One region of the Bradyrhizobium sp. USDA 3364 genome, then DNA from elsewhere that is predicted to be linked to it. Evidence: predicted binding sites of a transcription regulator. Region 1 holds the regulator's gene; the other holds the start of a gene.
What was found. The regulator HrcA, encoded in region 1, represses chaperone genes, less so after heat shock. The targets are predictions, from matches to a motif close to GTTAGCACTCNCNNNNNGNGAGTGCTAAC.
Positions count from the first base shown of each region.

Region 2: the regulator HrcA is predicted to act here: its motif matches at 11,195-11,223, upstream of ACVILL_RS19335 (co-chaperone GroES).

Region 1 covers NZ_JBSRYG010000002.1:2,744,022-2,758,614, forward strand. Annotated here, with positions in the region: gene ACVILL_RS12850 (NADPH-dependent FMN reductase) at 1-388, opposite strand, end outside; gene ACVILL_RS12855 (class I SAM-dependent methyltransferase) at 437-1,039, opposite strand; gene dnaJ (molecular chaperone DnaJ) at 1,139-2,266, opposite strand; gene dnaK (molecular chaperone DnaK) at 2,427-4,328, opposite strand; gene ACVILL_RS12870 (hypothetical protein) at 4,906-5,841, shown strand; gene pncA (bifunctional nicotinamidase/pyrazinamidase) at 5,942-6,652, shown strand; gene ACVILL_RS12880 (helix-turn-helix domain-containing protein) at 6,677-7,531, shown strand; gene ACVILL_RS12885 (VOC family protein) at 7,569-8,021, shown strand; gene grpE (nucleotide exchange factor GrpE) at 8,067-8,672, opposite strand; gene hrcA (heat-inducible transcriptional repressor HrcA) at 8,838-9,926, opposite strand; gene rph (ribonuclease PH) at 10,109-10,822, shown strand; gene rdgB (RdgB/HAM1 family non-canonical purine NTP pyrophosphatase) at 10,834-11,469, shown strand; gene hemW (radical SAM family heme chaperone HemW) at 11,456-12,628, shown strand; gene ACVILL_RS12915 (hypothetical protein) at 12,980-13,213, opposite strand; gene ACVILL_RS12920 (hypothetical protein) at 13,590-14,360, shown strand; partial or broken gene ACVILL_RS12925 (IS1 family transposase) at 14,377-14,466, shown strand.
Region 2 covers NZ_JBSRYG010000002.1:4,091,945-4,106,537, reverse strand. Annotated here, with positions in the region: gene ACVILL_RS19390 (hypothetical protein) at 1-221, opposite strand, end outside; gene ACVILL_RS19385 (16S rRNA (uracil(1498)-N(3))-methyltransferase) at 685-1,482, shown strand; partial or broken gene ACVILL_RS19380 (ATP phosphoribosyltransferase regulatory subunit) at 1,847-3,038, shown strand; gene hisG (ATP phosphoribosyltransferase) at 3,035-4,012, shown strand; gene ACVILL_RS19370 (glycosyltransferase family 2 protein) at 4,151-5,197, shown strand; gene ACVILL_RS19365 (ChbG/HpnK family deacetylase) at 5,194-6,036, shown strand; gene ACVILL_RS19360 (DUF2076 domain-containing protein) at 6,224-7,111, shown strand; gene ACVILL_RS19355 (L,D-transpeptidase) at 7,183-7,992, opposite strand; gene ACVILL_RS19350 (protein phosphatase CheZ) at 8,300-9,073, shown strand; gene ACVILL_RS19345 (hypothetical protein) at 9,637-10,152, shown strand; gene ACVILL_RS19340 (hypothetical protein) at 10,481-10,999, opposite strand; gene ACVILL_RS19335 (co-chaperone GroES) at 11,319-11,615, shown strand; gene groL (chaperonin GroEL) at 11,815-13,458, shown strand; gene ACVILL_RS19325 (hypothetical protein) at 13,552-13,842, shown strand; gene ACVILL_RS19320 (antibiotic biosynthesis monooxygenase family protein) at 14,056-14,424, opposite strand; gene ACVILL_RS19315 (MarR family winged helix-turn-helix transcriptional regulator) at 14,522-14,593, shown strand, end outside.

The sequences.
Region 1 (14,593 bases):
CGCCGAGCCGGTTGCCGGATGCCGCCGCGATCGCGAAGGCGCGGCCATGGAACACCTGGCCGCGGGACTCATGCGGATCCTGCACGCGGCTCACCCAGTCGATCGTGTTCTTCACCAGCGCCGGCACCGAGGAATTGTATTCCGGCGTCACGATCAGCACGCCATGATGGGCGCCGATCATCCGCTTCAGATTGACGGCATGCTGCGGCACGCCCGATTTGGCCTGCAGGTCGCCGTCATAGATCGGCAGCGGAAAATCATCGAGCGAGATGCGGGAAACGTCGGCGCCTAGCTGCGCGATCTCGTGTGCCAGCACGGCCGCCAGCTTCGCATTGAGCGAGCCTGATCGAAGCGATCCCGGGATCACGAGGATTTTCAGCGCGGACATTTTGAAATCGCAGGTTGGGCTCACGCCCAGCGCGACAGCACCGAGCGATCAGCCCTTGCGATACACCCAGACCCGCGCCGGCGGAAGGTTCATCCAGATCCGCTCGGAGGCTTCTGTGGACACGCCGGGCAGAGACTTCGGAATCGGGGGCACCACCGAATAGGTGAACTGCACGAAGGGCGCGCCCGGAGCGAGCGCCATGAAGGCGTCACGGACCAGCCTCAGGCGCGTCAGCATCGGCTTGGTGACCAACGGCAGGCCGGAGACCATGGCGGAGGCGGGAGTCTTCAGCACCTCCCACAGCGTATCGCGCAGCCTGTAGGCGTCGCCTTGGACCACCTTGGCCTGCGGATAGCGTTCGCGCAGCAAAGCGCAGAAACCGGGATTGTATTCGACCAGGACAAGCCGCTTCTGATCGACGCCATGCTCGATCAATGCACTGGTGATCGCCCCGGTGCCCGGCCCAAGTTCGACGACCGGCCCTTCCGCGTCCACATCGACATATTGCGCCATGGTGCGCGCAAGCAGCCGTCCGGACGGCATCACTGCGCCCATATGCAGCGGCTTCTCCATCCATGAACGGAGAAAACGAACCTCGTCGTCGAGACGGAGGGGCTTCTTCGACGCACGCACGGACGATTGCAAAGGCATGTCGCTACCAGGCGGGGACCGCACAATCGAGCGGTTGTCAGAAAACGGTCATAAACACGTATAGATCGAAGTCGTTACGGTCAAGCATAACGACTGCGGCTAGACGGAGCGGCTTCCGAAGAAGTCCTTGACCTTAGAGAAGAAACCCGCTGCCTCCGGCTGGGTTGCGCCGGACGATAGCTTTTCGAACTCCATCAGCAGTTCTTGCTGTTTCTTGGTCAGATTCTGCGGGGTTTCAACCACGACCTGGACATACATGTCGCCGGTCTGGCGCGAACGGAGCACCGGCATGCCCTTTGATGCGATGCGGAATCGCCGGCTGGACTGAGTGCCGGCCGGCACCTTCACCTTGGTCTTGCCCTTGTCGATGGTCGGCACCTCGAACTCGCCGCCGAGCGCTGCGGTGACCATCGAGATCGGCACGCGGCAGTGCAGGTCGGCGCCGTCGCGCTGGAAGAACTGGTGCGTGGTCAGCGAGAGGAAGATGTAGAGGTCGCCGGGCGGGCCGCCGCGGACGCCGGCCTCGCCTTCACCGGCGAGACGAATACGGGTGCCGTCCTCGACGCCCGGAGGAATGTTGACCGACAGCGTGCGCTCGCGCGTCACCCGGCCGGAACCGGCGCAGGAGGTGCAGGCGTCCTCGATCATCTGGCCGCGGCCCTGGCAGCCGGGGCAGGTCCGCTCCAGCGTGAAGAAGCCCTGGGCCTGCCGGATACGCCCGGCGCCGCCGCAATGCGAGCAGGTCTTCGGCTTGGTGCCGGCCTTGGCGCCGGTGCCCGAGCACGATTCGCAGGTGACCGAGACCGGGATCTCGATCTGCGCGGTCTTGCCCTGGAAAGCCTCCTCGAGCGTGATCTCCATGTTGTAGCGCAGGTCGGCGCCGCGTTCGCGGCCGCCGCTGCGGCGCTGCCCGGCCATGCCGAACAGATCCTCGAAGATGTCGGAGAAGGACGAGGCGAAGCCGGCGCCGAAGCCGGGGCCGCCGCCGCCCATGCCCTGCTCGAAGGCGGCATGGCCGAAGCGGTCGTAGGCGGCGCGCTTGTCACCGTCCTTCAACACCTCATAGGCTTCGTTGATTTCCTTGAACCGGACTTCGCTGGTGGCGTCGCCCGGATTCTTGTCCGGATGCCATTTCATCGCGAGCTTGCGGAAAGCCGATTTCAGCTTGGTCTCGTCCGCGTTCCGCTCGACCTCGAGGGTCTCGTAATAGCAGCGCTTGGTGGACATCCTTCAATTCCGTCCGAAGTTCATCGCCATCGCTAACGATTGCGTCAAGGATTGCGCCTGTCTGGAAGATGCAGCGATCGCCTTAAAGAAAAATGACCCCCACTCCTCCGAGACGCGGCGCGTACTCATTGGTGTGAGGGTCATGATCGCTAGCCCGCGCTTAAGCAGACTTCTTGTTGTTCTTGTCGTCGTCGACCTCGGTGAACTCCGCGTCGACAACGTCATCCTTCGCAGCGTCCTTGGCCGCGTCCGCCTCGGCCTGCTGCTTGTACATGGCCTCGCCGAGCTTCATCGAAGCCTGCGCCAGCGTGTTGGTCTTGGCCTTGATCGCCTCGGCGTCGTCGCCCTTCAGCGCTTCCTTGAGGTCGCTGACGGCGTCTTCGATCGCACGGCGTTCGGTGTCGGCGATCTTCGAACCGTGTTCGGCCAGAGCCTTCTCGGTCGAATGAACCAGGCCATCGGCGTGGTTCTTGGCGTCGACGGCCTCGCGGCGCTTCTTGTCCTCGGCCGCGTTGACCTCGGCGTCCTTGACCATCTTGTCGATGTCGGCCTCGGACAGACCGCCGGATGCCTGGATCCGGATCTGCTGTTCCTTGCCGGTCGCCTTGTCCTTGGCCGAGACGTTGACGATGCCGTTGGCGTCGATGTCGAAGGTCACCTCGATCTGCGGCATGCCGCGCGGAGCCGGCGGAATGCCCATCAGGTCGAACTGGCCGAGCATCTTGTTGTCGGCCGCCATTTCACGCTCGCCCTGGAAGACGCGGATGGTGACGGCGCCCTGATTGTCTTCGGCGGTCGAGAACACCTGGCTCTTCTTGGTCGGGATCGTGGTGTTGCGGTCGATGATGCGGGTGAACACGCCGCCCAGCGTCTCGATGCCCAGCGACAGCGGGGTCACGTCGAGCAGCAGCACGTCCTTGACGTCGCCCTGCAGCACGCCGGCCTGGATCGCAGCGCCGATCGCCACGACTTCGTCGGGGTTGACGCCCTTGTGCGGCTCCTTGCCGAAGAACTGCTTCACCACTTCCTGGATCTTGGGCATGCGGGTCATGCCGCCGACCAGCACCACTTCGCCGATCTCGCCGGCGGTCAGGCCGGCATCCTTCAGCGCCTTGCGGCACGGTTCGATGGTCTTCTCGACGAGATCGGCCACCAGCGCCTCGAACTTGGCGCGGGTCAGCTTCATCGTCAGATGCTTCGGACCGGTCTGGTCAGCCGTGATGAACGGCAGGTTGATCTCGGTCTGCGTGGTCGACGACAACTCGATCTTGGCCTTTTCAGCGGCTTCCTTCAGGCGCTGCAAGGCGAGCTTGTCGTTGCGCAGGTTGATGCCCTGCTCCTTCTGGAACTCGTCGGCGAGATAGCCGACCAGGCGCATGTCGAAGTCCTCACCGCCGAGGAAGGTGTCGCCGTTGGTCGACTTCACCTCGAACACGCCGTCACCGATCTCGAGGATCGAGACGTCGAAGGTGCCGCCGCCGAGGTCGTACACGGCGATGGTGCCGGACTTCGACTTGTCGAGACCGTAGGCGAGCGCGGCAGCCGTCGGCTCGTTGATGATGCGCAGCACTTCGAGACCGGCGATCTTGCCGGCATCCTTGGTGGCCTGACGCTGCGCGTCGTTGAAATAAGCGGGAACCGTGATGACGGCCTGCTCGACCTTCTGGCCGAGATGCGCCTCAGCGGTCTCCTTCATCTTCTGCAGGATGAAGGCCGAGACCTGCGAGGGCGAATAGGTCTTGCCGTCGGCTTCGACCCAGGCGTCGCCGTTCGATGCCTTGACGATCTTGTAGGGAACGAGCTTCTTGTCCTTCTCGACCATCGGGTCGTCATAGCGGCGGCCGATGAGGCGCTTCACCGCAAAGAACGTACGCTCGGGATTGGTCACCGCCTGGCGCTTCGCCGGCTGGCCGACGAGGCGCTCGCCATCGTCGGTGAAGGCAACGATCGACGGCGTCGTCCGCATGCCCTCGGCATTCTCGATCACCTTGGCGTTCTTGCCATCCATCACGGCAACGCACGAATTCGTGGTGCCGAGGTCGATCCCAATGACCTTACCCATGGTTTTGATATCCTCTTTGCTACGGCAGGTTGGTTGGGCCCTGACGGCGCTCCGTACCGAACCCCCAGACGTTCACATACTCGCGATATTGCGACGGTGAGCCTGATATAGGAGAGAGGGTCCTGCCCGCAAGGACTGGACGCAACGTTGAGGCCTGAAAAGACTGACGTTTGAAAGATTGTGTCAGCCCGACTGCGCGCCGGTTCAACCCCAAGGCAACCCCCGGCCAAGTTAACAAATCGGCAATGATGCCACCCGCCGTTCGCCCGCAAACGCCCGCCGCGCGACGTCAGCGCTGTTGAGTAAACGCTCACAAACGTCGTATGCGAATGCGGCCCCCGGGTACAGGCCGCGCTGTTTGGCCGCTGGTGGCCAGTCGCGGAAACGTCGGGAAACTGGAAAGTGCCTGCCAATCAGGGCGAAAAGCCCATGGAATCGGGCCTCGAAGCCCAAAGCGGAGACTTGGCGGCCTGTTGCAGGGTCATCAAAACCGCTAAAAGCGGTCCGACTGAAAGAGGCCATCCAGCCCTGCACCGGCCCCGTTGCGCGGCCACGAAGCAAAACCGGTAGATCCCCCATGACGCCTTTTCGAGTTCTCGCTGCGGTTGCCTTGCTGATTGCCGCCACCTGTCGTGGCTTTGCCGCCGACGTGGTGTTTCCGCCGGGCGCGCATGTCGGGATGAAACCGCTGGTGGGCCTGGTCCGCGCCAAATCGTTCATCGGCTTCGAGACCGAGGATCAAGGCGTGAAGGTCCTGGTCGCCGATCTGCCTGCGGGCGCCTACAACGAGGTCGTGAACGCCTTCAAGGCCAATCCCGCCGGCGCCGGAAACATCAAGCCCGAGAGCCTCGAGACGCCGGCCGGCCTTGCCTACTACACCGTGGAGAGCGCGCGCGACGGCACCAGCAATGTGCGGCGCTATTCCATGATCCTGCCCGGACCGACCTTCTCCGGCTATGTCGCGGTGCAGGTGCCGGAGAACGCGAGCAAGATCTACACCGACGACGCCGTCCGGCAGATGTTCGCCTCTGCCGAGATCCGCAAGGAGGTGCCGGTCGACGAGCAGCTCGGCATGATGCCGTTCAAGGTCACCGAACTCAGCAGCTTCAAGAATGTCCGCATGCTGGCGCCGGGCGCGGCGCTGCTGATGGCCGATGGCGACGACAAGGCTCTTGAGACCAAGCCCTTCATGCTGCTCGGCGTCATCGCTTCGGCTCCGGCCACACCGGATGATCGCGGCCGCTTCGCCCAGCAGATCGCCACCACGATCCCCGGCGTGCGCGACGGGCGGATCACCATGTCCGAACCGATCCGGATCGACGGCCAGCCCGGCTTCGAGACGCGGATCGACGCCGTCAGCGGCAAGGACAACACCCCGGTGACCATCGTGCAGTGGCTGCGGTTCGGCGCGCAAACGTCGATGCGCGTGATCGGCAGCTCGCCGCGCACCGATTGGGAAACGGCCTTTCCGCGCTTCCGCGCGGTGCGCGACGGCATCCAGCCGCGCGGCTGATCGGCCCTTCGTAATCGGCCGCAAAAAATCGCACTTTCGCCGGCCCACGAACGGAACTAGCCTCCTCGCCGAGGTATCACGCAAAGCGAGGAGGGGCGCGATGTTGGATCGACGACAGGTTGTTGCAGGCCTCGGTACGCTGGCGCTCGCGACGCTGGTTCCAAGGAGCCTCCGGGCGGCTGCGATCAAGCCCGACGACGGCTGCGCGCTGCTCGTGATCGACGTCCAGAACTGCTTCCTGCCCGGCGGCAGTCTTGCGGTGAAGGACGGCGAGCAGGTGGTGCCAGTCATCAACAGGATCGCCAAGAGCTTTGCCAATGTGGTGATGACGCAGGACTGGCACACGCCCGGACACGTCTCGTTCGCCTCGACCCATTCCGGCAAGAAGCCGTTCGAGACCATCGATCTCGCCTATGGCAAGCAGGTACTTTGGCCCGACCACTGCGTGCAGGGCACCGACGGCGCCTCGCTGTCGAAGGACCTCGCGATCCCGCAGGCCGAGCTGATCATCCGCAAGGGTTTTCACAAGGACGTCGACAGCTACTCCGCCTTCACCGAGGCCGACGGCAAGACCACCACCGGGCTTGCCGCCTATCTGAAGGCGCGCAACGTCGAGCGTGTCTTCGTGGCCGGGCTCGCCACCGATTTCTGCGTGGCCTGGACCGCGCTCGATGCGCGCAAGGCCGGCTTCGAGACCTATGTGGTGGAAGATGCCTGCCGCGGCATCGACACCCAGGGATCGCTCGCCAAGGCCTGGGACGACATGGCCAAGGCCGGCGTCAAGCGCATCCAGTCGTCGGATATCGCCTGACACACTGCCTCGCGCGAGATCCGCATGGCCGAGTTCGCGTCACCCATTGCGTTCGATCTCGCGCAGCGCCCGCCTTCGCCGCGGATGGCGGGCCTGATCGTGCGTATCACCGGTTATCGCGAGACCGCGGCCGGCCGGTTCGCGCAGCGGCAGAGCGCGCCGCTCATCGTGCCGCTGATCATCAGCTTCGGCTCGCCATTCCTGATCGCGCTGTCGCGCGAGCCGCGCGCGACCGATCGTCAATCGAGCTTTGCGGCCGGCCTGCATGCGGGGCCGGTCTATATCGAGTCCGACGGCCAGGCTGCCTGCGTGCAGGTGGATTTCACGCCGCTCGGCGCTTACCGCTTCTTCGGCGGCGCCGTGACCGACCTGGTCGGACAGATGGTCGAACTCGACGATGTGCTCGGCCATGATGGCCATCGTCTGCGCCAGCAGCTCGGCGCGGTGACGTGCTGGCAGCGCCGCTTCGACCTGATCGAGGCCTTCGTGCTCCGCCGCGCCCGCCACACGCCGTCGCCAGAAGTGGCGTTCGCCTATCGACGGCTGGCGCGCTCGGCTGGTGCCGTCAGCATCACCGCACTGGCCGACGAGATCGGCTGGAGCCGCAAGCATCTGGTCAGCCGGTTTCGATCAGAGCTCGGCCTCGCGCCGAAATCGCTGGCGCGCATGATGCGGTTTCACCGGGCGAGCCGGCTGGCACTGAGCGGGTGTGCGCCCGGCTGGGCAGGGATCGCGGCGGACAGCGGCTATGCCGACCAGGCCCACCTTGCCCGCGAGTTCGTCGAATTCGCCGGCGAACCGCCAACCGCCTGGGCGCGTCGCCAGGCGCTCACCGACCGCCGGCTGGTTCACGCCGACGACGGGCTGCCGGACTGGTAACAAACCTTCAAGCCGGGACCGCGTTGGCTCGTGCAGTGTGACGTCATCAACCAACGAGGTCACCGTGACGCACAACATCGAACCGCCCCGCATCTACCCGACCCTGCGCTGCAACGACGCCGAGGCGATGACCGCCTGGCTCAAGACGGTGATCGGATTCACCGAGCACGTGATCTATCGCGATGGCGGCGTGATCCACCATGCCGAGCTCGCCTACGGTTCCTCGATTCTGATGCTGGGGCAGGCACGCGACGATGCCTATGGCAAGCTCGTCGGGGACTTCAGCGGCCGCCGCACCGATTCGATCTACGTCGCCGTCGACGATCCCGACGCCCTGCATGCGAAGGTGAGGGCTGCGGGTGCAAAGATCGAGATGGAACTGCGCAACACCGACTATGGCAGCCGTGATTTCGCCTGCCGTGATCCGGAAGGAAATCTCTGGAATTTCGGCACCTACTGGCCGAAGGCACATGAGAAGCCGCTGCCGTGAAGCCAGGACAGCGCGCTCACACCTTCAGAGCCGGAGTTGGACCGATCAGACCGTGATGTCGGCAGAGGGAGCGGCCTTGGCGCCGCCCTTGGAGACGCCGACCAGCGCCGGACGCAGGATGCGCTCGCCGATCATGTAGCCGGCCTGCACCACCTGCACCACGGTGCCGGACGGCACCGACGCATCGGGCACCTCGAACATCGCCTGCTGGAAGTTCGGATCGAACTTCTCGCCGATCGGATCGAACTTCTTGACGCCGTTCTTCTCCAGCGCGTTGAGCAGCGAACGCTCGGTCAGCTCGACGCCTTCGAGCAGCGCCTTCAGGCCGGGATCGGCGGCTTCCTTGGTCTCGGCCGGCACGGCGTCGAGCGCGCGCTGCAGATTGTCGGCGATATCGAGCACGTCGCGGGCAAAGCCGGTGATGCCATAGGTCTTGGCGTCGGCCACCTCGCGGCGGGTGCGCTGCCGGAGGTTCTCCATCTCGGCCAGCGTGCGCAGCGTCCGGTCCTTCGCCTCGGCGAGTTCCTTGGCCAGCGCCTCCGCCGATCCGGCCTCGGGATCGTCAGGCATGATGTAGGGCTTCGAGACCACGGGCTCACCCGTCGGCGCCGAATTCTCGCTGTTGTCATTGGCCCGGTTCGGATCGGTCATGGCTTGCCTTCTCGAAAACTCGCGTCGGTTCAAATCTTGGGGATTGGCTGCCCGGGATATCGTGCTTTAGGCGGCGAAAATCAAGCGCAACATACCGGTTTCGGGCAGAGGGATCTCCGGCTTGGGTGAACGAAACCCGTCAAATGAAAGCGAAATCCGCTCCGGTCAGCCGCCCAGCATCTTGCTGACGATGCGCGCGGCATAGTCAACGGTCGGGATCACCCGCGCATAGTTCAGCCGGGTCGGCCCGATCACGCCGAGCACGCCGACGATCCGGCCCTGGGCGTCGCCATAGGGCGCGATGATGGTGGAGGAACCAGACAGCGAGAACAGCTTGTTCTCCGAACCGATGAAAATCCGCACGCCTTCGCCACGCTCGGCGCGGCCGAGCAGATCGATCACGCCGCGCTTGGTTTCGAGATCGTCGAACAGCGACTTGATGCGCTCGAGATCGTCGAGCGCATGGAGATCCTCGAGCAGGTTGGCGTGACCGCGCACGATCAGCTGGCGGTCCTCGTTCTCGCCGCCGGACCAGCTCGCGATGCCGGCCGCGACGACCTTTTGCGTGAGCTGATCGAGCTCGGCGCGGTTTTGCGTCAATGCCGTCTCGAGCTCGAGCCGTGCTTCGGCCAGCGTCCGGCCGCGAATCCGCGCATTGAGGAAATTGGTCGCTTCCGTCAGGGCCGAGGACGGAACACCCGGCGGCAGCGCCAGCACGCGGTTCTCGACCTGACCGTCTTCGCCGACCAGCACGACCAGCGCCTTTTCCGGCTCCAGCCGCACGAATTCGATGTGCTTCAGCCGTGCATTCGACTTTTGGGTCAGCACGACAGCCGCGGCGCGGGTCAAGCCCGATAGCCGCGTCAACGCCTCGCCGAGCGCCGCCTCGACGGATTGCGCACGGCCGACGGCCGCAAGCTGGGTCTGGATCGATTGACGATCGGCCTCGGTGAGGTCGCCGACCTGCATCAGGGCGTCGACGAAGAAACGCAGGCCGAGCTCGGTCGGCAATCGGCCGGCCGAGGTGTGCGGCGCATAGATCAAGCCGAGCTGCTCGAGATCCGACATCACATTGCGGACCGAGGCCGGCGACAGCGGTAATGCGATCAGGCGCGAGATGTTGCGCGAGCCGACCGGTTCGCCGGTGGCGAGGTAGCTTTCGACGATTTGACGAAAAATGTCGCGCGAACGCTCGTTGAGCTGGGCGAGCCCGGCATGCGGGGCGATCAGGCCGATCGGATCGTGATGAGTCACACTCCAGTCCCTCACAATTACCGCCTAATTTGTCGATCCGGAGGGCCGGTGACAAGCGGCATTCACCCCTTGATACCGGGGCCGAAAACCCTCGCCAAAACCCTTGCCAAAACCCTTGCCGCTGCCCCCTGCCCCTCCTACAAGCACGCCCAGCCATATCTGTCGGATTTTTGGAGGATTTCATGCGGCCAAGCCGCCGTGCACCCGATGAACTGCGTCCCGTGTCGCTGGAACGCGGCGTCGTCAAATATGCCGAGGGTTCCTGCATGGTGAAGTTCGGCGACACCCATGTGCTGGTCACCGCGACGCTGGAAGAGCGGCTGCCGCCATGGCTGAAGGGCCAGGGCCGCGGCTGGGTCACCGCCGAATACGGCATGCTGCCGCGCGCCACCCTGGAACGCACCCGCCGCGAGGCCTCGGCCGGCAAGCAGGGCGGCCGTACGGTCGAGATCCAGCGGCTGATCGGCCGCTCGCTGCGCGCGGCCGTCGATCTCGAGGCGCTCGGCGAGCGCCAGATCACGGTCGATTGCGACGTCATCCAGGCCGACGGCGGCACCCGCACCGCCTCGATCACCGGTGCATGGGTGGCACTGGCCGACTGCATCAACTGGATGAAGACCCGCAACATGCTGAAGACCAACGTGTTGCGCGACAATGTGGCGGCGATCTCCTGCGGCATCTACCAGGGCACGCCGGTGCTCGATCTCGACTATGCCGAGGACTCCGAGGCCGAGACCGATGCCAATTTCGTCATGACCGGCGACGGCCGGATCATCGAGGTACAGGGCACCGCCGAGAAGACGCCGTTCACGCAAGACGAATTCCTGGCGCTGATGGCGCTGGCGCGCAAAGGTGTCGCGCGTCTGGTCGACTTGCAAAAGATCGCGGTCGCGTAGTCTGATTGGTCATGCATCGCCGAATCACCGGAAGACTCGTCATCGCCACCCATAATCCCGGCAAGCTTGCCGAGATGCGGGAACTGCTGGCGCCGCATGGCGTGGAGGCGGTGTCGGCCGGCGAGCTCGATCTGGCTGAGCCAGAAGAGACCGGCGACAGCTTTCGCACCAATGCGGCGATCAAGGCGATCGCAGCGGCGAAGGCGACGGGATTGCCGGCCTTCGCCGACGATTCGGGTCTCGTGGTCGATGCGCTCGACGGCGCGCCCGGAATCTATTCCGCGCGCTGGGCCGGCGAGGGCAAGGACTTCATGGCGGCGATGACGCGGATCGAGCGGCTGCTGCAGGAGCGCGGCGCCACCGTGCCGGAGCAGCGCAAGGCGCATTTCGTCTCCGCGCTATGCGTGGCCTGGCCGGACGATCATCTCGAGGAGGTCGAGGCCCGCGCCGATGGAACCCTGGTCTGGCCGCCGCGCGGCACCGCCGGCTTCGGCTATGATCCGGCCTTCCTGCCGGACGGTTACACGCGGACCTTCGGCGAGATGACCAGCATCGAGAAGCACGGCCTGCCGCCGCTCGGGCTCGGCCTGTCGCATCGCGCCCGCGCCTTCGTGAAGCTCGCGGAGATCTGCCTTGAGCCACGCTGAACGAGAAGCCGCTCAACGAGAGGCGTTTGGCGTCTACGTGCACTGGCCGTTCTGCCTGTCGAAATGCCCGTATTGCGATTTCAATAGCCACGTCCGGCATGCGCCCGTCGACGAGGACCGCTTCGTGCGCGCCTTCGCCCGCGAGATCGAGACCACCGCGGCGCGGGTGCCGGGCCGCGAGGTGTCCTCGATCTTCCTCGGCGGCGGCACGCCGTCGCTGATGCAGCCACAGACCGTCGGCGCCGTGCTCGATGCGATCGGCAAGCACTGGCAGGTCGCGCGCGACGTCGAGGTGACGCTCGAGGCCAATCCGACCAGCGTCGAGGCGACGCGCTTTCGCGGCTATCGCACCGCCGGCGTCAACCGCGTGTCGCTCGGCGTGCAGGCGCTGGACGACGCGTCGCTGAAAGCATTGGGCCGTCTGCACACCGCGCGCGAGGCGCTCGATGCGGTGGCGATCGCGCGCTCGGCATTCGATCGCTACTCGTTCGACCTGATTTATGCGCGCCCCGACCAGACGCCGCGAATGTGGGCCGATGAATTGAAGCAGGCGATCTCGGAAGCAGCCGAGCATTTGTCGCTCTATCAGCTCACGATCGAGGAAGGCACGCCGTTCTTCGGGCTGCATGCCGCCGGCAAATTGCAGACGCCGGATGAAGCGACGTCGCGCGCGCTCTACGACGTGACCCAGGAGGTCTGCGCCCGCGAGGGATTGCCGGCCTACGAGATCTCCAACCACGCCCGCGCCGGCGCGGAGTGCAAGCACAATCTGGTGTACTGGCGCGGCGAAGAATATGCCGGCATCGGCCCCGGCGCGCATGGCCGGCTCGACATCGATGGCATCAGGCACGCGACGGCGACCGAGCGGCGGCCCGAGGCCTGGCTGCTGAACGTCGAGGAGCGCGGTCACGGCGTCGTCACCGATGACAGCCTCAACAGCGAAGAGCGCGCCGACGAATTCCTGCTGATGGGGCTGCGGCTCGCCGAGGGCATCGACCCGAAGCGCTATGCGCAGCTCTCCGGCCGAAAGCTCGATCCGCACCGGATCGCGATGCTGCGCGAAGAAGGCGCGATCGCCGTCGATGCCGACGGACGGCTGCGCGTGACGAAATCGGGCTTCCCGGTGCTCGACGCCGTCGTCGCGGATCTGGCGGCCTAGAGCGTTTTCAGGCCCAGAGGCTTCCGGTTCGGTAGTGCGTCGGTTTGAGTGTGGCGGCCGGGACAGCTAGGAATCGATGGCGATCAGGGCCATATTTGGCGAATGGACCAAGCGGAACTTCGGCTCTCGACCGGCGGATGGCGTCAAACATCCATTCAGGAAGCCCTACGGCTCGGCCGCGCGCTCACTTATCGATGTATCGAATGCTTGGGTCAGGTTAAGGCTCATGCGACCGGAACGGATGGGTCGGCCGCTCATTTCGAGCACAAAGAACGAAATCCGGGTTGTTCGCTGATTCCCCAGCACTTTGATGGGACAGCGCGTCCCCACAAGAACCCGCTGAAATGATCCTCAAGCGCTGGGCGCGATCCGAATCAGCGCGCCAAGCACATCATCGATCTCGGCACCGGCGACGTCCCGGGCCTGCACCGCGTGATCCTGATCCAGGAGATCGTGGTCGGCGAGCTGGATTGAAGGGAGGAAAGTCGAGGCCTGAAAAATGCGCCGCCATCCGTGATTGCCAAGAAAGGAGCAGAGGCGCGCTGAAAAAGAGTTAGTGCGCCGCTGCTCGGATTCTGCTAGCATCTTCTAGCGTTTAGGGTCGGTAGGGACGACGGGACTTGAACCCGTATGCCGCGAAGCCTCGGTTTTAAAGACCGCTGTGTCTACCAATTCCACCACGTCCCCGTAAGGGGTGCTCACCACGGCCCGTTCCTGTCCGACCCTTCAAAGCTGGTCAGGGGCGGGCCTTCGTGTTACTGGTGAGTTCGTCGGTAAGCAGGGACGAACCCCCTAACGCTCTTCTCATCGGCCACCCTTAGTAGTTCCCGAACAGCCTACACGCCCAAAATAGGACTCGCAAGCGCTTTCGTCAGTGCTAACGTGAAGTCGTGGATAAATCAGATTGACGAGAAAGGCTCCCCGAATTACGTTATCTCGCGTTAGGATTGGAGATAAAGCTATGGATAAACGTATTCGCTCCCCGAATTACCCGGCGATCAGCTTGCCGGATGCCATCGGGAAGGTAACAGCCCTGTACCGTTCCGTGCATACTCATGCCGCACCGCGTGAAGTGGTAGCAAAGGGCATGGGCTACAATTCCCTGAATGGCGCGTCGGCTACAGCCATCTCTGCGCTTCACAAATATGGGCTTTTGGAGCGTGTCGGGGACGAGGTGAAGGTTAGCGAGCGTGCATTGAGCATCCTCCATCCTCACACTCCACAAGAAAAGGCAGAGGCAATCAGGGCAGCAGCCGGAGAGCCAACTCTTTTTGCTGAGCTTGCGGATCGCTTTCCCGGCGCGATGCCAAACGAGGACTTGCTTCGTAATTACTTATTACGCAAGGGATTCGCTCCCGGCGCGGTCGGCCAAGTTATCTCCGCTTATCGTGAGACATCAGAAATGGTGGGGGGTGAGGAACGGGGTTATGATTCGGCACAACCTTTCGAGACAAAGGAAACCCAAGTGCTGAGTCCGCCCCTTCATAAGGATGCTGAAGTCTTCCTAAAACATACGATTTCTCAGGAGGATGGCCGACAGATCGCTCGATATGATTTCGAGGAAGGAGGCTTCGTGAGGATCGTTGCGAGCCCCGAAATCGACACTGAAGAAGCCCTAAGTATGGTCGAGACGATGATTGAACTAAAGCGAGCTGAAATCGCACGCCGAAAGCGACGAATCGTCAGCCAGCCGGGACCATCTACGGACGGTGGCGAATCGAATGACGAATAATGGAAGTCGAAACTGACGCCTCACGAACGGCTTCTCTGAGAAGATCGCACACCATGCTTGCGCGGTCGCACTTCACGCGATGTTTTATAACTTGGTGCGCGTTCATTAGAGCTTGAAGATGACATCAGCAGCAATGGTTGGCTAGCGTCAACAACCACCTCTGAGAAATGACTGACCTCGTGGAGGCGATCGAAGCACTCGAGGCGCGCGAAAGGACACAATCAAACTCATCG
Region 2 (14,593 bases), 1.3 Mb from region 1:
CTGGCCGCCGGCGCGCCGTTGACCGGCGGGAACGCAGGATCGGAGGCGGTGCCAGCCTGGCTTGGACGCATACCCTTGACCGGCGGAAACGCGGGATCCGAGGCGGTGCCAGCCTGGCCCTGTTGATTGGGCAGCGGAGCGGGAAAAGCGCTCTGCGCAGCGGCCTGCCCCGCAGACAGGGCGGTCACGGCAACGGTCAGCACGATCAGTCGGCGGATCATCGAGGGTGTTTCTCCGGCAAAAGGTCCAGGCAACCCCAGCGCAACAAAAACGAAGCAACGAAATTTGGGGGCGTTTTACGATTCCTGTGAGGCCTTAACAACCCGTGGATTTGGGCGACAGCGCGGCGTAGGGCCACACTGGCCACATTAAATTGTTCCCCGATTCTAAGCCTTTAGGCTACGACCGGCGGTAAAACCGGACCATCAAGTATTCCTGAACAGGATTTTCGGTAACGCCACTCGGCGGCCCGGGTGCACCAAAAAAGCAAAAGGGGCCGCGTGCAAGCGACCCCTTGGACTTGAAAAATGACTTGGTGACAGAAGCAAATATCGACACCCGTTTACTAGTTGGCCGGCGACGTCCTGACGAGTCCGCGGGACTACGGTGTCCTTCAATTTGGTAAACCTGCCACGCAGCAATGAAGCCCGCCTTGGGCTAGAACGCAGGTCAGAAACCCAGCACATGCCTGAACTCGATTTTCGCAGCCCCCGCCTGTTTGTCGATGCCCCGCTCAATGCCGGCGCGACCGTTCCGCTCGAGCGCGACCAGAGCAACTATCTCGGCAACGTGCTGCGGCTTGGCGCCGGCGACACCGTGCTGGCGTTCAACGGCCGTGACGGCGAATGGCGCGCGGCGATTTCCGGCCGCAAGCGCCCCGACATGCTGACGATCTCGGCTCAGACCCGCGCGCAGGACCGCCTGCCCGACGTCACCTATGTGTTCGCGCCGCTGAAGCACGCGCGGCTCGACTACATGGTGCAGAAGGCGGTCGAGATGGGCGCCGCGCGCCTCGTGCCGGTGCTGACGCGGTTCACCCAGGTATCGCGGGTCAACGGCGAGCGGATGCGCGCCAATGTGGTCGAGGCCGCCGAGCAATGCGGCATCATCTCGCTCGCCGAGGTGGCCGACCCCCTGCCCCTCGAACGTTTCCTGGCCGGCCGCGACCAGGCGCGGCTCTTGGTGTTCTGCGACGAAGCCGCCGAGGTCGCGAACCCGGTGCACGCGCTGCAGGCCGCCAAAGCTGCCAATGCCGGGATCGATGTCCTGATCGGCCCCGAAGGCGGCTTTGCCGAGGAGGAGCGCGCGCTGCTGCTGCGCCAGCCCTCTATCCTCCGTCTCGCCCTTGGACCGCGCATCCTGCGCGCCGACACCGCCGCCGTGGCCGCTCTCGCGCTGGTGCAGGCGGCGTTGGGGGATTGGGGAGGTAGTGATGGACGCAACAGCGGCAGGGTTCCCTCCCCCCTTGCGGGGGAGGGTTAGGGAGAGGGGTGCCGCTTGCTCCGCCGTGTCACGTTCGCGCGGCTTCAGACTTGCGACGTTCGCGTTACAAGGGGATGGATTGCGCGGAGCTGTTAAAAATCTCGACCGCTGGAGCCCGGGGCTTACCCCTCTCCCCGACCCTCCCCCGCAAGGGGGGAGGGAGCCCGAGCGGCGTGCTCACATCACTCGCCATTCGGCGTGCCCTGCCCCTAGCCAAGCCGTCGCAAAATCGTTAACGAACCCAATCATTAAGCCACTTGGCTGATCCCTGTCGAAACCATGGATCGGTCATGCTAAGGCCTCCGCCAACGCCACCCATGGAACCCGCCCCGGGACGCGCTCTCGGGGCGAATTGGACGTCGAGATGACCGAAGCCGCCGCATCACGATCCGCCGCAGGATCCGCTACCGGATCCGCCCTTGGGGCGGCGTCCTGGGCGGATGCGCTGCTGGCCTCGTTCGCGCAGGCCGGCTACATCAGGTCGGAGCCCGCGATCCTGCAGCCGGCCGAGCCGTTCCTCGACCTCTCCGGCGAGGACATCCGCAAGAGCCTGTACCTGACGTCCGACCCGAGCGGCGAGGAACTCTGCCTGCGCCCGGACCCTCACGATCCCGGTGGCGCGCGACTACCTCGCCTCCCCGCGCGCCGGCCAGCCGGCCGGCTTCAGCTATCTCGGGCCGGTGTTCCGCTATCGCGGCGGCGCGCCGAGCCAGTTCCTGCAGGCCGGCATCGAATCATTTGGACGGCAGGACCGCGCCGCGGCCGACGCCGAGATGCTGGCGCTGGCGCTGGAGGCGACCACGGCGTTCGGGTTGAAGGACGTCGAGGTCCGCACCGGCGACGTCGCGCTGTTCAACGCGCTGATCGACGCGCTCGAGCTCTATCCAGTGTGGCGGCGCCGGCTGATCAAGGACTTCAACCGCAAGGTTTCCCTGACCGACGACATCGAGCAGCTGACCTTGGCGACCGCGCCGGGCCGCAACGAATATGAGGGCGTGCTCGCCGCGCTCGCCGGCTCCGACCGCAAGGCGGCGCTGGCGCTGGTCACCGACCTGATGTCGATCGCCGGCACCACCAATGTCGGCGGCCGCACGGTGGCCGAGATCGCCGACCGCTTCCTCGAGCAATCGACGCTGAAGGGCGGCGCGCTGCCGCGCGATGCGGTGGCCACCATCAAGCGCTTTCTGTCGATCGCGGGCGATCCCGACGACGCGGTCGCGCAGCTCCGCGCGCTCGCTTCCGACGCCAAGCTCAACCTTGCCGCCGCGATCGACCAGCTCGAGAGCCGGATCGGTTTCATGGCGGCGCGCGGCATCGACATCCGCAAGACGCGGTTCTCGACCGCGTTCGGCCGCGGCCTCGACTATTATACCGGCTTCGAGTTCGAGCTGCACGCCAGCGGCAACGGCGCCGAGCCGCTGATCGCGGGCGGCCGCTATGATGGGCTGATGACGCAGCTCGGCTCGGCCAGTCCGATCCCCGCGGTCGGCTTCTCGGTCTGGATCGAGGCGATGACCCGGCATGGCAACGCCGCCGGTCGCGGAGGCGCCCAATGAGCACGCCTTTCGTCGTCGCCGTTCCCTCCAAGGGACGCCTGCAGGAGAACGCGGAAAGCTTCTTCGCCCGCGCCGGGCTCACCCTGTCGAAGGCCGGCGGCGCGCGCGATTATCGCGGCATCATCCCCGGCGTCGACAATGTCGAGATCGCCTATCTCTCGGCGAGCGAGATCGCGGCCAATCTGGCACGCGGCGCGGTGCATCTCGGCGTCACCGGCGAGGACCTGGTGCGCGAGAGCATTCCGGATGCGGACAAGCGCGTCTTGATGATCGAGGGCCTCGGCTTCGGCTACGCCAATGTCGTGGTCGCGGTGCCGCAGGCCTGGATCGACGTTCGCACCATGGCCGATCTCGACGACGTCGCATCGGGCTTCCGCGAGCAGCACAATCACCGCATGCGGGTCGCGACTAAATACATCAACCTGACGCGCGGCTTCTTCGCCAAGCACGGCGTCGGCGACTACCGCATCGTGGAAAGCGCCGGGGCCACCGAAGGCGCGCCCGCGGCCGGCACCGCCGAGTTGATCGTCGACATCACGACCACGGGGGCGACGCTCGCCGCCAACGGGCTCAAGGTGCTGGACGACGGCGTGATGCTGCGCAGCCAAGCCAACCTTGTCGCATCGCGGGATGCCGACTGGTCGACCGGCGCCCGCGAGACCGCGCGCGTCATCTTCGACCACATCGCCGCGCGCGCCCGCGCCAGCAAGTACCGCGAGGTCCGCACCCGCTTCGCCGGCTGCAACGATGCGCTGCTGTCCGAGGCGCATAACCGATTCGGCGTGGTCACCCCGTTCGGCGGCCCGACCTCGTCGGGCATGCTTACGCTGCACTGCCCACCGGGCAAGCTCTACGCGCTTGGCAGCTTCCTGCGCGAGCACGGCGCCGAAACCGTCTCGGTGGTGTCGCTGGACTACGTGTTCGACCGCGAGAACCCGCTGTTCGCCAGGCTCGAGGCATTCCTGCGACAATGAGTCGGCCCGGCCGTTCATGTTGGCGACAGGCGGCCGCCGGTACCATATTGTGTTGATGATCTCTCGCATTGACGCGTTTTCTCCACGCGAACCGGAACCCATTTCGCTGGGAAACGCTCTAGTTCTGGAACCTGATCGATGATGCTGGGCTCTGACGTTTCCAGCCTGACCACGACCGCCAAGACCGCCGCCGCGCAGGGTCTGTCCATCGTCGTGCCCGTCTACAACGAGGCGGCGGGGCTCATTGCGCTGCATGAGCGGCTGATCAATCTCGCCAAGGCGCTGCGCGCCCGCTATGGCCTCGATTGCGAAGTGGTCTATGTCGACGACGGCAGCGCGGACAATACGCTTGCGATCGCGCGCGGCCTGCCCGCTGACGGGCTCGATCTGCAGGTGGTGTCGCTGTCGCGCAATTTCGGCAAGGAGGCGGCGCTGATGGCCGGCCTTGACCATGCTCGCCGCGGCGCGGTGCTGTTCATGGATGGCGACGGCCAGCATCCGCCGACGCTGGTCGAGCAACTGGTCGCGCACTGGATCGATGACGGCTACGACGTCGTCTACACCGCGAAGGCGCATCGCGACAATGAATCGGCGGCGCGGCGGCTTGCCGTGCGCGGCTTCTACGCCCTGATCAACTGGGGTGCGCGGCAGCCGATCCCGGAGGACGCCGGCGACTTCCGCCTGCTGTCGCCGCGCGCGGCCGCGGCGCTGCGGCAATTGCCGGAGCGCAACCGCTTCTTCAAGGGCCTTGCCAGCTGGATCGGCTTCAAGCAGATCCGCGTCGACTACGAGCCGGCGCCGCGTGCGCATGGCGTCACCACCTTCAATGCGGGACGGCTGATCGGCCTGTCGATCGAGGGCCTGACCTCGTTCTCGGTGGCGCCGCTGCGCTTCGCCAGCCTGCTCGGCGCGCTGCTCGCCGGCGCGGCCTTCCTGTTCGGCCTCTCGATCCTCTGGGAAGTGCTGACCACCGGCAAGCAGGTCCCCGGCTATCCGTCGCTGATGATCGGCATGATGACGATCGGCGGCGTGCAGCTGATCATGATCGGCATCGTCGGCGAATATATCGGCAAGATCCTCTCCGAGCTGAAAGCACGGCCGATCTACTTCGTCGCCGAGCACACCGAGAAGCACGCCGACGGCGGCGCGGCGCAAAATGCCTCCGAGCGGACCGCCGCCGAATGAGCGAAATTCCGCCGCGCCGGATCTGGCTGTGTGCTGACGATTATGGCTTGAGCGACGGCGTCAACCGCGCGATCCGCGATCTGATCGAGCGCGGCCGGCTCAATGCGACATCGGTGATGATGGTGACGCCGGCGATCGGCCGCGACGCAGCTGCCGCGCTCACGGCTTCGGTGGCGAAAAGCCCGCGCTGCGCGATCGGGCTGCACGTGACGCTGACCGCGCCGTTCCGGCCGCTGACGCTGCATTTCCGCCCACTCGACGGCGACATGTTCCTGCCGTTTCCAAGGCTGTTGCGCGCCGGGCTGATGCACCGGATCGACGCCGAGCTGGTCCATGCCGAGGTGCTGGCGCAACTCGATGCCTTCCAGGATCTGTTCGGCCGCGCGCCGGACTTCGTCGACGGCCACCAGCACGCGCAGTTGTTCCCGCAGGTGCGCGACGGCTTCCTGCGCGCCGTCAGGGAGCGCGCCCCGGACGCCTGGGTGCGGCAGTGCGGCCGCGAGGGTCCGCTGGCACGCCAGCTGGCGGCGCCGAAGGCGCTGGTGCTGAACGTGCTCAGCACCCAGTTCCGGATCAAGGCGGCGCGTTCAGGCTTGCGCTTCAATCCGGCGTTCGCCGGCGCCTATGATTTTGCGCGCGAGAATGATTTCGCGGCACTGATGCGTGGCTTTCTCGACGGCATGCCGGAGGACGGGCTGGTGATGTGCCATCCCGGTTTCGTCGATGAAACACTGAAAAGCCTCGATCCGCTGACGACGCAGCGCGAGGTCGAGCATGCCTATCTCGCCGGCGACGGTTTCCCGGCGCTGCTGGCCCTGAATAAAGTTACACTGGCCTGACTCTTGTTTTGACGCGTTTTCTTCACGCGAACCGGTATCCACTTCGCTCGAAAACGCTTCAGGTTCATGAAGAACCGCCGGTCGTATTGTCGCATACATAAATTTAATCCTGGGCCCCACTCCTTGCGCCACAAAACGGGCCCTACATCTCGGGCGCGCCGATTCGATCGACGCGATGGAGAACGCCATGACACCGCAAGAACGCCAACTGATCGACGATCTCTTCGACCGGCTCGCCAAGCTGGAGAATGCCTCGCGCGACGGCGAGGCCATGTCCGCGATCATGCAGGGCCTGCGCAGCGCGCCGAATGCGGTCTACGCGCTGGTGCAGACCGCGCTGGTGCAGGACGAGGCGCTGAAGCGCGCCCATGACCGGATCCAGGAACTGGAGGCCGCGGTCGGCCAGCCGCAGGGTGCGCAGCAGGGCGGCGGTTTCCTCGATTCGATGCGCGACGCGATCTTTGGCCAGGGACAAGGCCAGCCGCACGGCTCGGTGCCGCCGGTGCGCGCGCCCGATATGGGCAACCGCGATCCCGGCAGCCGCCCGGTCTGGAACTCGGGCCAGGCGATCCAACAGGCGGGTGGCGGCTATGGCCAGCCGCCGCAGCAATACGGCCAGCCCCAATACAATCAGCCTTATGGCGGCCCGCAGCCCCCGGCCTTCGGCGGCGGCGCTCCCGGCGGCGGTGGCGGCTCGTTCCTCGGCACGGCCGCTGCGGCCGCGGCCGGCGTGGTCGGCGGCGGGCTGCTGCTCTCCAGCATCCGCGGCATGATGGGCGGCGGCGGCCATCAGTCGCTGGCCGATGCCGGCGGCCTTGGCGGCGGTTCGCGCCCGTGGGGCGGCGACCAGTCGTCGAGCGACCTCGCGCGTGACGCCGGGATCAACGATGTCGGCTCCAACCGCGACAGCGGCTCGCGCTCCGGCCTGTTCGACCAGGCGTCGAACGACAGGAACGACACCAATTACGGCTCTGGGAATGGCGACAATTACAACACCGACCACGATTCCGACGGCTTCGACAATGATGACGACGGTTTTGACGGTGGCGGAGACAATGACAGCGACTACGCGTAAGCGCGTCGCCTGAAAGCCAAACGGCCGCTCTCATCGAGCGGCCGTTTTTGATTCACCGTCGTCCTGCGCGCTCACATCACGACGACCTTGGCGCCGACATTGACGCGGCCGTAGAGGTCGATCACGTCCTCATTGCGCATCCGGATGCAGCCGGACGAGACGTTGGTGCCGATCGTCCAGGGCTCGTTGGAGCCGTGGATGCGGTAGAGCGACGAGCCGAGATACATCGCGCGCGCGCCGAGCGGATTTTCGGGGCCGCCTTCCATGTGCCGCGGCAGGTCGGGACGGCGCGCCAGCATTTCCGGCGGCGGCGTCCAGGCCGGCCATTCCTTCTTCGCCGAGATCGTCTTGGTGCCGGCCCAGGTGAAGCCGGGGCGGCCGACGCCGATGCCGTAGCGCAGCGCGCGGCCGTCGCCCTGCACCAGATAGAGGAACTTGTTCGGCGTATCGACGACGATGGTGCCGGCGCTTTCCTTGCCGGCATAGTCGACCAGCTGCTTCTCATATCTCGGATCGAACGGCTGCTGCGTCGGATCGCCCATGGCCTCTTGCTGCTGGCGGATCATCTGCTGCTGCGGATCCATCGGCGGCAGCCCCTGGCGATTGCCGTAATAGCCCGGCTGCTGCTGATACATCGGCTGCGGCGAGTAACCCTGCGACGATGGCGCATCGCCGAACAGGAATTCGATGAGGCCGCCGCCCATGTTGGAGCGCTGCGGCTGCGCATAGGCGGTGCGCGTCGGCGGCGGCGGCGCGCCCCGGTTGGCGTAGATCACGTTGGGCTCGGGCTGAGCCGACGCGTCGATCGCCATGGCGGAATGGGGAATGGCAATAAGCGAAGAGGCGCCGGCGAGCAGCGCAAGCGTGGTTTTCCTGAACATCGACGTACTCTGTACTGGTTTCGTCGTGACGTGCTGTGCGAGGGCACGCGATGCGCCGTTGCACGTGGTCAATAAGCAATGAAAACCGCATCGGTTTGGTAAACGGATTAGCCGTTTCGATTCACCACGTCGGCAATGCCGCGCGGTTTTGCGGGACAGCGTTTATTTTGCATGAACGCCGCGGCAACATGGTTAATCAGCAGTATCGCGTGGTTGCGCGTTGTCCGCGCAAACTGTTCCGGCGTGAACCTGACGTTAAATCCGCCCTGTCTAGAACGGACTGCAGTAAAGGGGCGGGAATGAAATCATGTCAGTGAAGCGTAAGCGTTTTCGTGTCGAGCAGGCGATGGGTGAGGTCGTGATGCCGGAGCCGGAAGTTGCCGGCGGCGATCTCGGTCCGATGCATCGCGAGATCATGGCGGAGCTTCGCTCGATCCGCGCCCAGATGGCCGCAGCACCGGCGCAGCGCAGCGGCGACGGCGTCGATGCCGCGGTCGCGCGCGAGGTCGCCGAAACGCACGCGCTGCTCGAGACCTACCGCGCCCAGGTCGAGCAGTGCGAGAAGCTCAAGGTCGAGCTCGACCTGATCCACGATGCCATCAGCCGCACCAAGCGCGAGATCGCCGTGCTGCACGGCAAGAGCTTCAACGGCGAGGAGGTGGCCAAGGTCAATGGCGAGCTCGGCGCCGTGGTCGGCGGCACCGAACAGGCCACCCAGCAGATCCTCGAAGCGGTCGAGGCGATCGACCAGGCCGCGAGCGCGCTGGCCAACAACGTCACGCCCGATCAGCAGAAGCGGCTCAGCGAAGACATCCAGGAGCGCGTGGTCTCGATCTTCGAGGCCTGCAACTTCCAGGACCTCACCGGCCAGCGCATCAGCAAGGTGATGCAGACGATGAAGTTCATCGAACAGCACATCAACGAGATGATGAACATCTGGGGCGGCGTCGACGCGATCAAGACTCACGTCCCGCCAATCGTCGACACCCGCGAGGGCGATGCCCGCCTGCTCAACGGCCCGAAGCTCGACGGCGACGCCGGCCACGCCTCGCAGGACGACATCGACGCGATGTTCAATTGAGAATTGGCAGACCAAGACGCAAAACGCCGGCCCTCGGGCCGGCGTTTTTGTTTGGGCGATAGCCCGGGCTCCGAGCTGCGCGATCGGCACCAACGTCCAGAACTTCTGGACCTTTGAGATGGATCAAGCAGTGTCGAGGTAGCTGGGAGATCAGTCGGAGCCCTCTCTCGACCACATGCAGTTTGCGCCAATTGCGGCAGTCGGAAGTCGGAAGTCTGCCGGCCGCTTTGCTGTCGCTGACGCATACTGTGTGTGAGGAAAATTGTCATGCATATGCCGGATGCATTGGACGAACATTCGACCAAGTCCGTGATCTGGCCCTTCAGTACGAGAACACATCACGCATCAAGCAGCGCAAACCGAGCGAAGCTCCTCGTCAACGACGCTGACCCATCTGCGTCAATTGGTCGACCTCCTCAACTTGAATGAAGCAATGCAGGGTTGTACGTTCCGTTGCGCGCTCCCCAACAGGAACGCCTGCAATCTGCTGCAAGCGGTTCATTTTGCCGATTGAGTTGCCGCAGGACGCAATTAGTTCTCAAACGCCATTATGGGAGGGAACAATGTCAATTACTCACGTACTTGTCGCGTTGTCCTCGATTGCTGCTGTTCTGACGGCTGGCAATGCCCAGGCTCAGAGCATGCCACCGGAAGGGCCGGTCTCGGTCACATTCGTTGCAACACCAATCCCGCCGCCCAAGCCGATGCCGGTCGGCGGCGGTCGAGAGTTTGACCTGCTGAACCAGGCGATGGCAGCAGTAAACGACGCCGGAAATCCTGTGCTCAATAACATGGGTGGACGCTGCCAGTTCAGTCGACTGAGAGACACGTCGGCGAAGACTGTCGAAGTCCGCGGGTTCTGTACGTACGTCGACAAGGACGGCGATCAAACATTCGAACAATGCGATTTCCTGCCGGGGCAACCCAACAAGTGCAACATCACCGGCGGGACTGGCAAATTCGAAGGGCTCCAGGCCGAGCTCGTCATTTCCATCGAGCCTCTCAAGAGCAACTTCGAAGGCATTGGTCAGGTCGTTGGCCACAAGAAGGGCACGTATCGGCTGGCAAAGACAAACTGATGCGCCCGGCCGCGTCCTCGTTGACGCCAGCGCGAGCCGGCCGCAAGCGCTTCCGCACGGAATGTGATTACCTCGATGGAGCGATTGCCCAATCCAGCGCGGTCCAAGTACCGTTGTCAGCGACGGTTGTGATCGGATGGTCCGGCGGATGTACCGGTGGCCGATGATCTCGAATGGCCCCGACGTGGATCTCGTCGGGGCCATTTGCTTAAGGGCGCGATCACGCAAGCAGGTTCAGGTCGGGATCATCACATCGAGATTCCCCGGTGCGCAATTGCGCACCTTGGGCTCGATGCTTCGCGTCGCCCCGGAATGACGTGCCAGTCGCTTACGCCTTCGGCGCGCAGCGGACGTAGACCATGTTGCCGTAACGGACGCCGGCGTCCTTGTCGACGAAGCGGGTGATCATGACCCGGCCGTCGAACGAGATGATCTCGCGGTCCTGCTCGCCGGGCGTGGGACCGGGCGGGCCGATATAGTTCTTGCCGCTCGGGGAACCCTTCAACCGCAACTCCTGCGGGGTGGCCTGGTCGGCCAGATGCATGATGACGCCGCCGTTCTGGCCGGCGCCGATCACGTAAGGCTGCTTGCACTGGCCGCGCGCGGCGGCCTCGGTGCGGGCGCGGTCGGCGGGATTCTGGAACGAGGCGAGACCCCAGCGGCCAACGATCTCGTCGGGGCGGATGCTCGCAGGCATTTCCGGGGCCACTCCCGGTTCGGAGGGTGGGGCCTCGGGGTTCGACGACAATGACGGCAGGCTCATGCTGCCGCAGGCCCCCAAAAGTGTGGTCAGCGCCGAGACAGCCGCGAACCGTGCGACCAATCGCGCGTTGAGTGACCTGATCATATACATCCCCCGACTATGTCCCGGCTGCACCCGTCCTGCAACCAAGCGCAAAACTTAAGACGGAGCAATGACGTCTGACAAAATTACGTCATCGCTACGATTTGGTTTCTGGTCCACCATCCTATATTGGCCTCACCAAGGCCTTAACCCGTTTGCTTGACAGAAACTGCTGCAAGCCATATTTCCCGGCCCACAATTAGCACTCTTGCACCACGATTGCTAACTGCGCAGGGCGTCCTGCCCTGCGCCGACCGGGCCGGCATCCAACGCCGGTCTCGATGAACCGGACCTGAAACCGAGCCTGCCAAGAGGGAACGTCATGGCTAAACCCACCTTCCGCCCACTGCATGACCGCGTCGTGGTCAAGCGTATCGATGCCGAGGAGAAGTCCAAGGGCGGCATCATCATTCCGGACTCGGCCAAGGAAAAGCCGTCGCAGGGCGAGATCGTCGCCGTCGGCCCGGGTGGCCGCGACGAGGCCGGCAAGCTGATCCCGATCGACCTCAAGGTCGGCGACCGCGTGCTGTTCGGCAAGTGGTCGGGCACCGAGGTCAAGATCGACAACCAGGAACTCCTGATCATGAAGGAGTCCGACATCATGGGCGTGCTGGCGTAAGCCCACCGATTCCAGAGCCCGCCGCTCTCTTCACTGTCATGCCCGGGCTTGACCCGGGCATCCATCAATCTTCGAAAGAGTCTCGCAAAGACGATGGATTGCCGGGTCATCTGGCACGAAGACGCACTTCGTGCTTTTGCCCGGCGATGACGAGCGCAGATACCGGCGATCGCATCCAATCATTCCAGGAGTACATTCAATGGCTGCCAAGGACGTAAAATTCGCCGGAGACGCCCGCGACCGCATGCTGCGCGGTGTCGACGTGCTCGCCAACGCCGTGAAGGTGACGCTCGGCCCGAAGGGCCGCAACGTCGTCATCGAGAAGAGCTTCGGCGCGCCCCGCATCACCAAGGACGGCGTCACCGTCGCCAAGGAGATCGAGCTCGACGACAAGTTCGAGAACATGGGCGCGCAGATGCTGCGCGAGGTCGCTTCCAAGACCAACGACACCGCCGGTGACGGCACCACCACCGCGACCGTGCTGGCCCAGGCCATCGTCCGCGAGGGCGCCAAGTCGGTCGCGGCCGGCATGAACCCGATGGACCTCAAGCGCGGCATCGACACCGCGGTCGCGGCCGTGATCAAGGACATCGAGAAGCGCGCCAAGCCGGTCGCGTCCTCGTCGGAAGTCGCCCAGGTCGGCACCATCTCGGCCAACGGCGATGCCGCGATCGGCAAGATGATCGCGCAGGCGATGCAGAAGGTCGGCAACGAGGGCGTGATCACCGTCGAGGAGAACAAGTCGCTCGAGACCGAAGTCGACATCGTCGAGGGCATGAAGTTCGACCGCGGCTATCTCTCGCCCTACTTCATCACCAACGCCGAGAAGATGACCGCCGAGCTCGAGGATGCCTACATCCTGCTGCACGAGAAGAAGCTGTCCGGCCTGCAGGCGATGCTGCCGGTGCTGGAAGCCGTGGTGCAGTCCGGCCGTCCGCTGCTGATCCTCGCCGAGGACGTCGAGGGCGAGGCGCTGGCGACGCTGGTCGTCAACCGCCTGCGCGGCGGCCTCAAGGTCGCCGCCGTCAAGGCGCCGGGCTTCGGCGATCGCCGCAAGGCGATGCTGGAGGACATCGCGATCCTGACCGGCGGTCAGCTGATCTCCGACGACCTCGGCATGAAGCTCGAGAACGTCACGATCAACATGCTCGGCCGCGCCGGCAAGATCGTGATCGACAAGGAGAACACCACGATCGTCAAGGGCGCCGGCAAGAAGAAGGACATCGACGCCCGCGTCGGCCAGATCAAGGCGCAGATCGAGGAGACCACCTCGGACTACGACCGTGAGAAGCTGCAGGAGCGCCTCGCCAAGCTCGCCGGCGGCGTTGCCGTGATCAAGGTCGGCGGTGCGACCGAGGTCGAGGTCAAGGAGAAGAAGGACCGTGTCGAGGACGCGCTGAACGCGACCCGCGCCGCGGTGCAGGAAGGCATCGTGCCGGGCGGCGGCGTCGCGCTGCTGCGCGCCAAGAAGGCGGTCGGCCGTCTCACCAACCCCAATGCCGACGTCCAGGCCGGCATCAACATCGTGCTCAAGGCGCTCGAAGCTCCGGTTCGCCAGATCTCGGAGAACGCCGGTGTCGAGGGCTCGATCGTGGTCGGCAAGATCCTCGAGAACAAGTCGGAGACTTTCGGCTTCGACGCCCAGACCGAGGATTATGTCGACATGGTCGACAAGGGCATCATCGACCCCGCCAAGGTGGTTCGCACTGCCCTGCAGGACGCCTCCTCCGTGGCCGGCCTCTTGGTGACCACCGAGGCCATGGTCGCCGAAGTGCCGAAGGACTCGGCGCCGGCGATGCCGGGCGGCGGCATGGGTGGAATGGGCGGCATGGGCGGCTTCTGAGCCCCCTGCACATCCGCATCGAGATCGAAGGCCGCCTCCCGGCGGCCTTCTTTTTTGCAGTTTTGATTACGTTCGAGATGTAGGGGTCATCGCATGTCACGCGACGCCAAATCGCTGACGTCAACGCTGGCGCTGTTCTACGCGATCGGCGCGCTGCTCGCGTTGCGCGCCTATGTCTCGAACAGCATCGATGACTTTGCAGTCGTACTGACGTTCTGGTTCAAGCAGACGGTGACGTTTGTCGTGCTCGGCGCGGGCTATGGCCTCTATTACGTCATCGCCGGCTCGACCGGCCATCGTCCAAAAGCGCCGCTGCGATTTCTGGACATCGCCTTCCTGGCTGCCGCTGCCACGCTCGGCGTCGGCATGCTGGTCCGTACCTGACCGATTGACGCAACATCCAAACTTCGCGCCGACGGGCCGTGATGCTTGGCACCATCGTCATTGCGAGGAGCGATAGCGACGAAGCAATCCATTTTTCCGCTTGCGGCGCGATGGATTGCTTCGCGGAGCCTGTCATCGGGCGCGCGTTCGCGCGACCGTTGGCTCGCAATGACGCGCATGGCCGGGACAAGTCCGGCCCCGACGAATGGGAAACTACGCCACGCAGACGCCCGGGATCGCGACCTTCTGGAACAGATGCGGCGATGCCATTGCCGAGGCCGGATAGGCCGAGAGCTTGGCCCTGAACTCCGGGTTCATGAAGGCGGCGCGGAAGGCGGCGGTGGATTCCCACACGGCGTAATTCAGATAGGCCGGGCTCTCGCCGAGCGCGCGGTGCAGCTGGGTCGAGATGAAACCGGGCTGCCGCTTCATGATGTCGGCATCGTCCTGCCAGGCCTTCAGGAAGGTGTCCTCGTCGGCCGCATCGAGCGTGAAGAGGTTGACCAGCACGACGTTGTTGGCGTCGAGCGCGAGCTGGCGGTCGATCGGGAATGCGGGGTCCAGGGGACGCATCTGCGGCATGGTAGGCTCCGTTTATTTGGTGCTATGATGTCATTTCGTTATGATGGATACATGTATATATTGACATTATGATGTCAATATACCCCTATGGTGACAAATGCCGCAAACCAAGCGAACCCCGGCCGGCGAAGCCCTGAGCAACCTGATTCTCGACCTGTTCCGCCTCAAC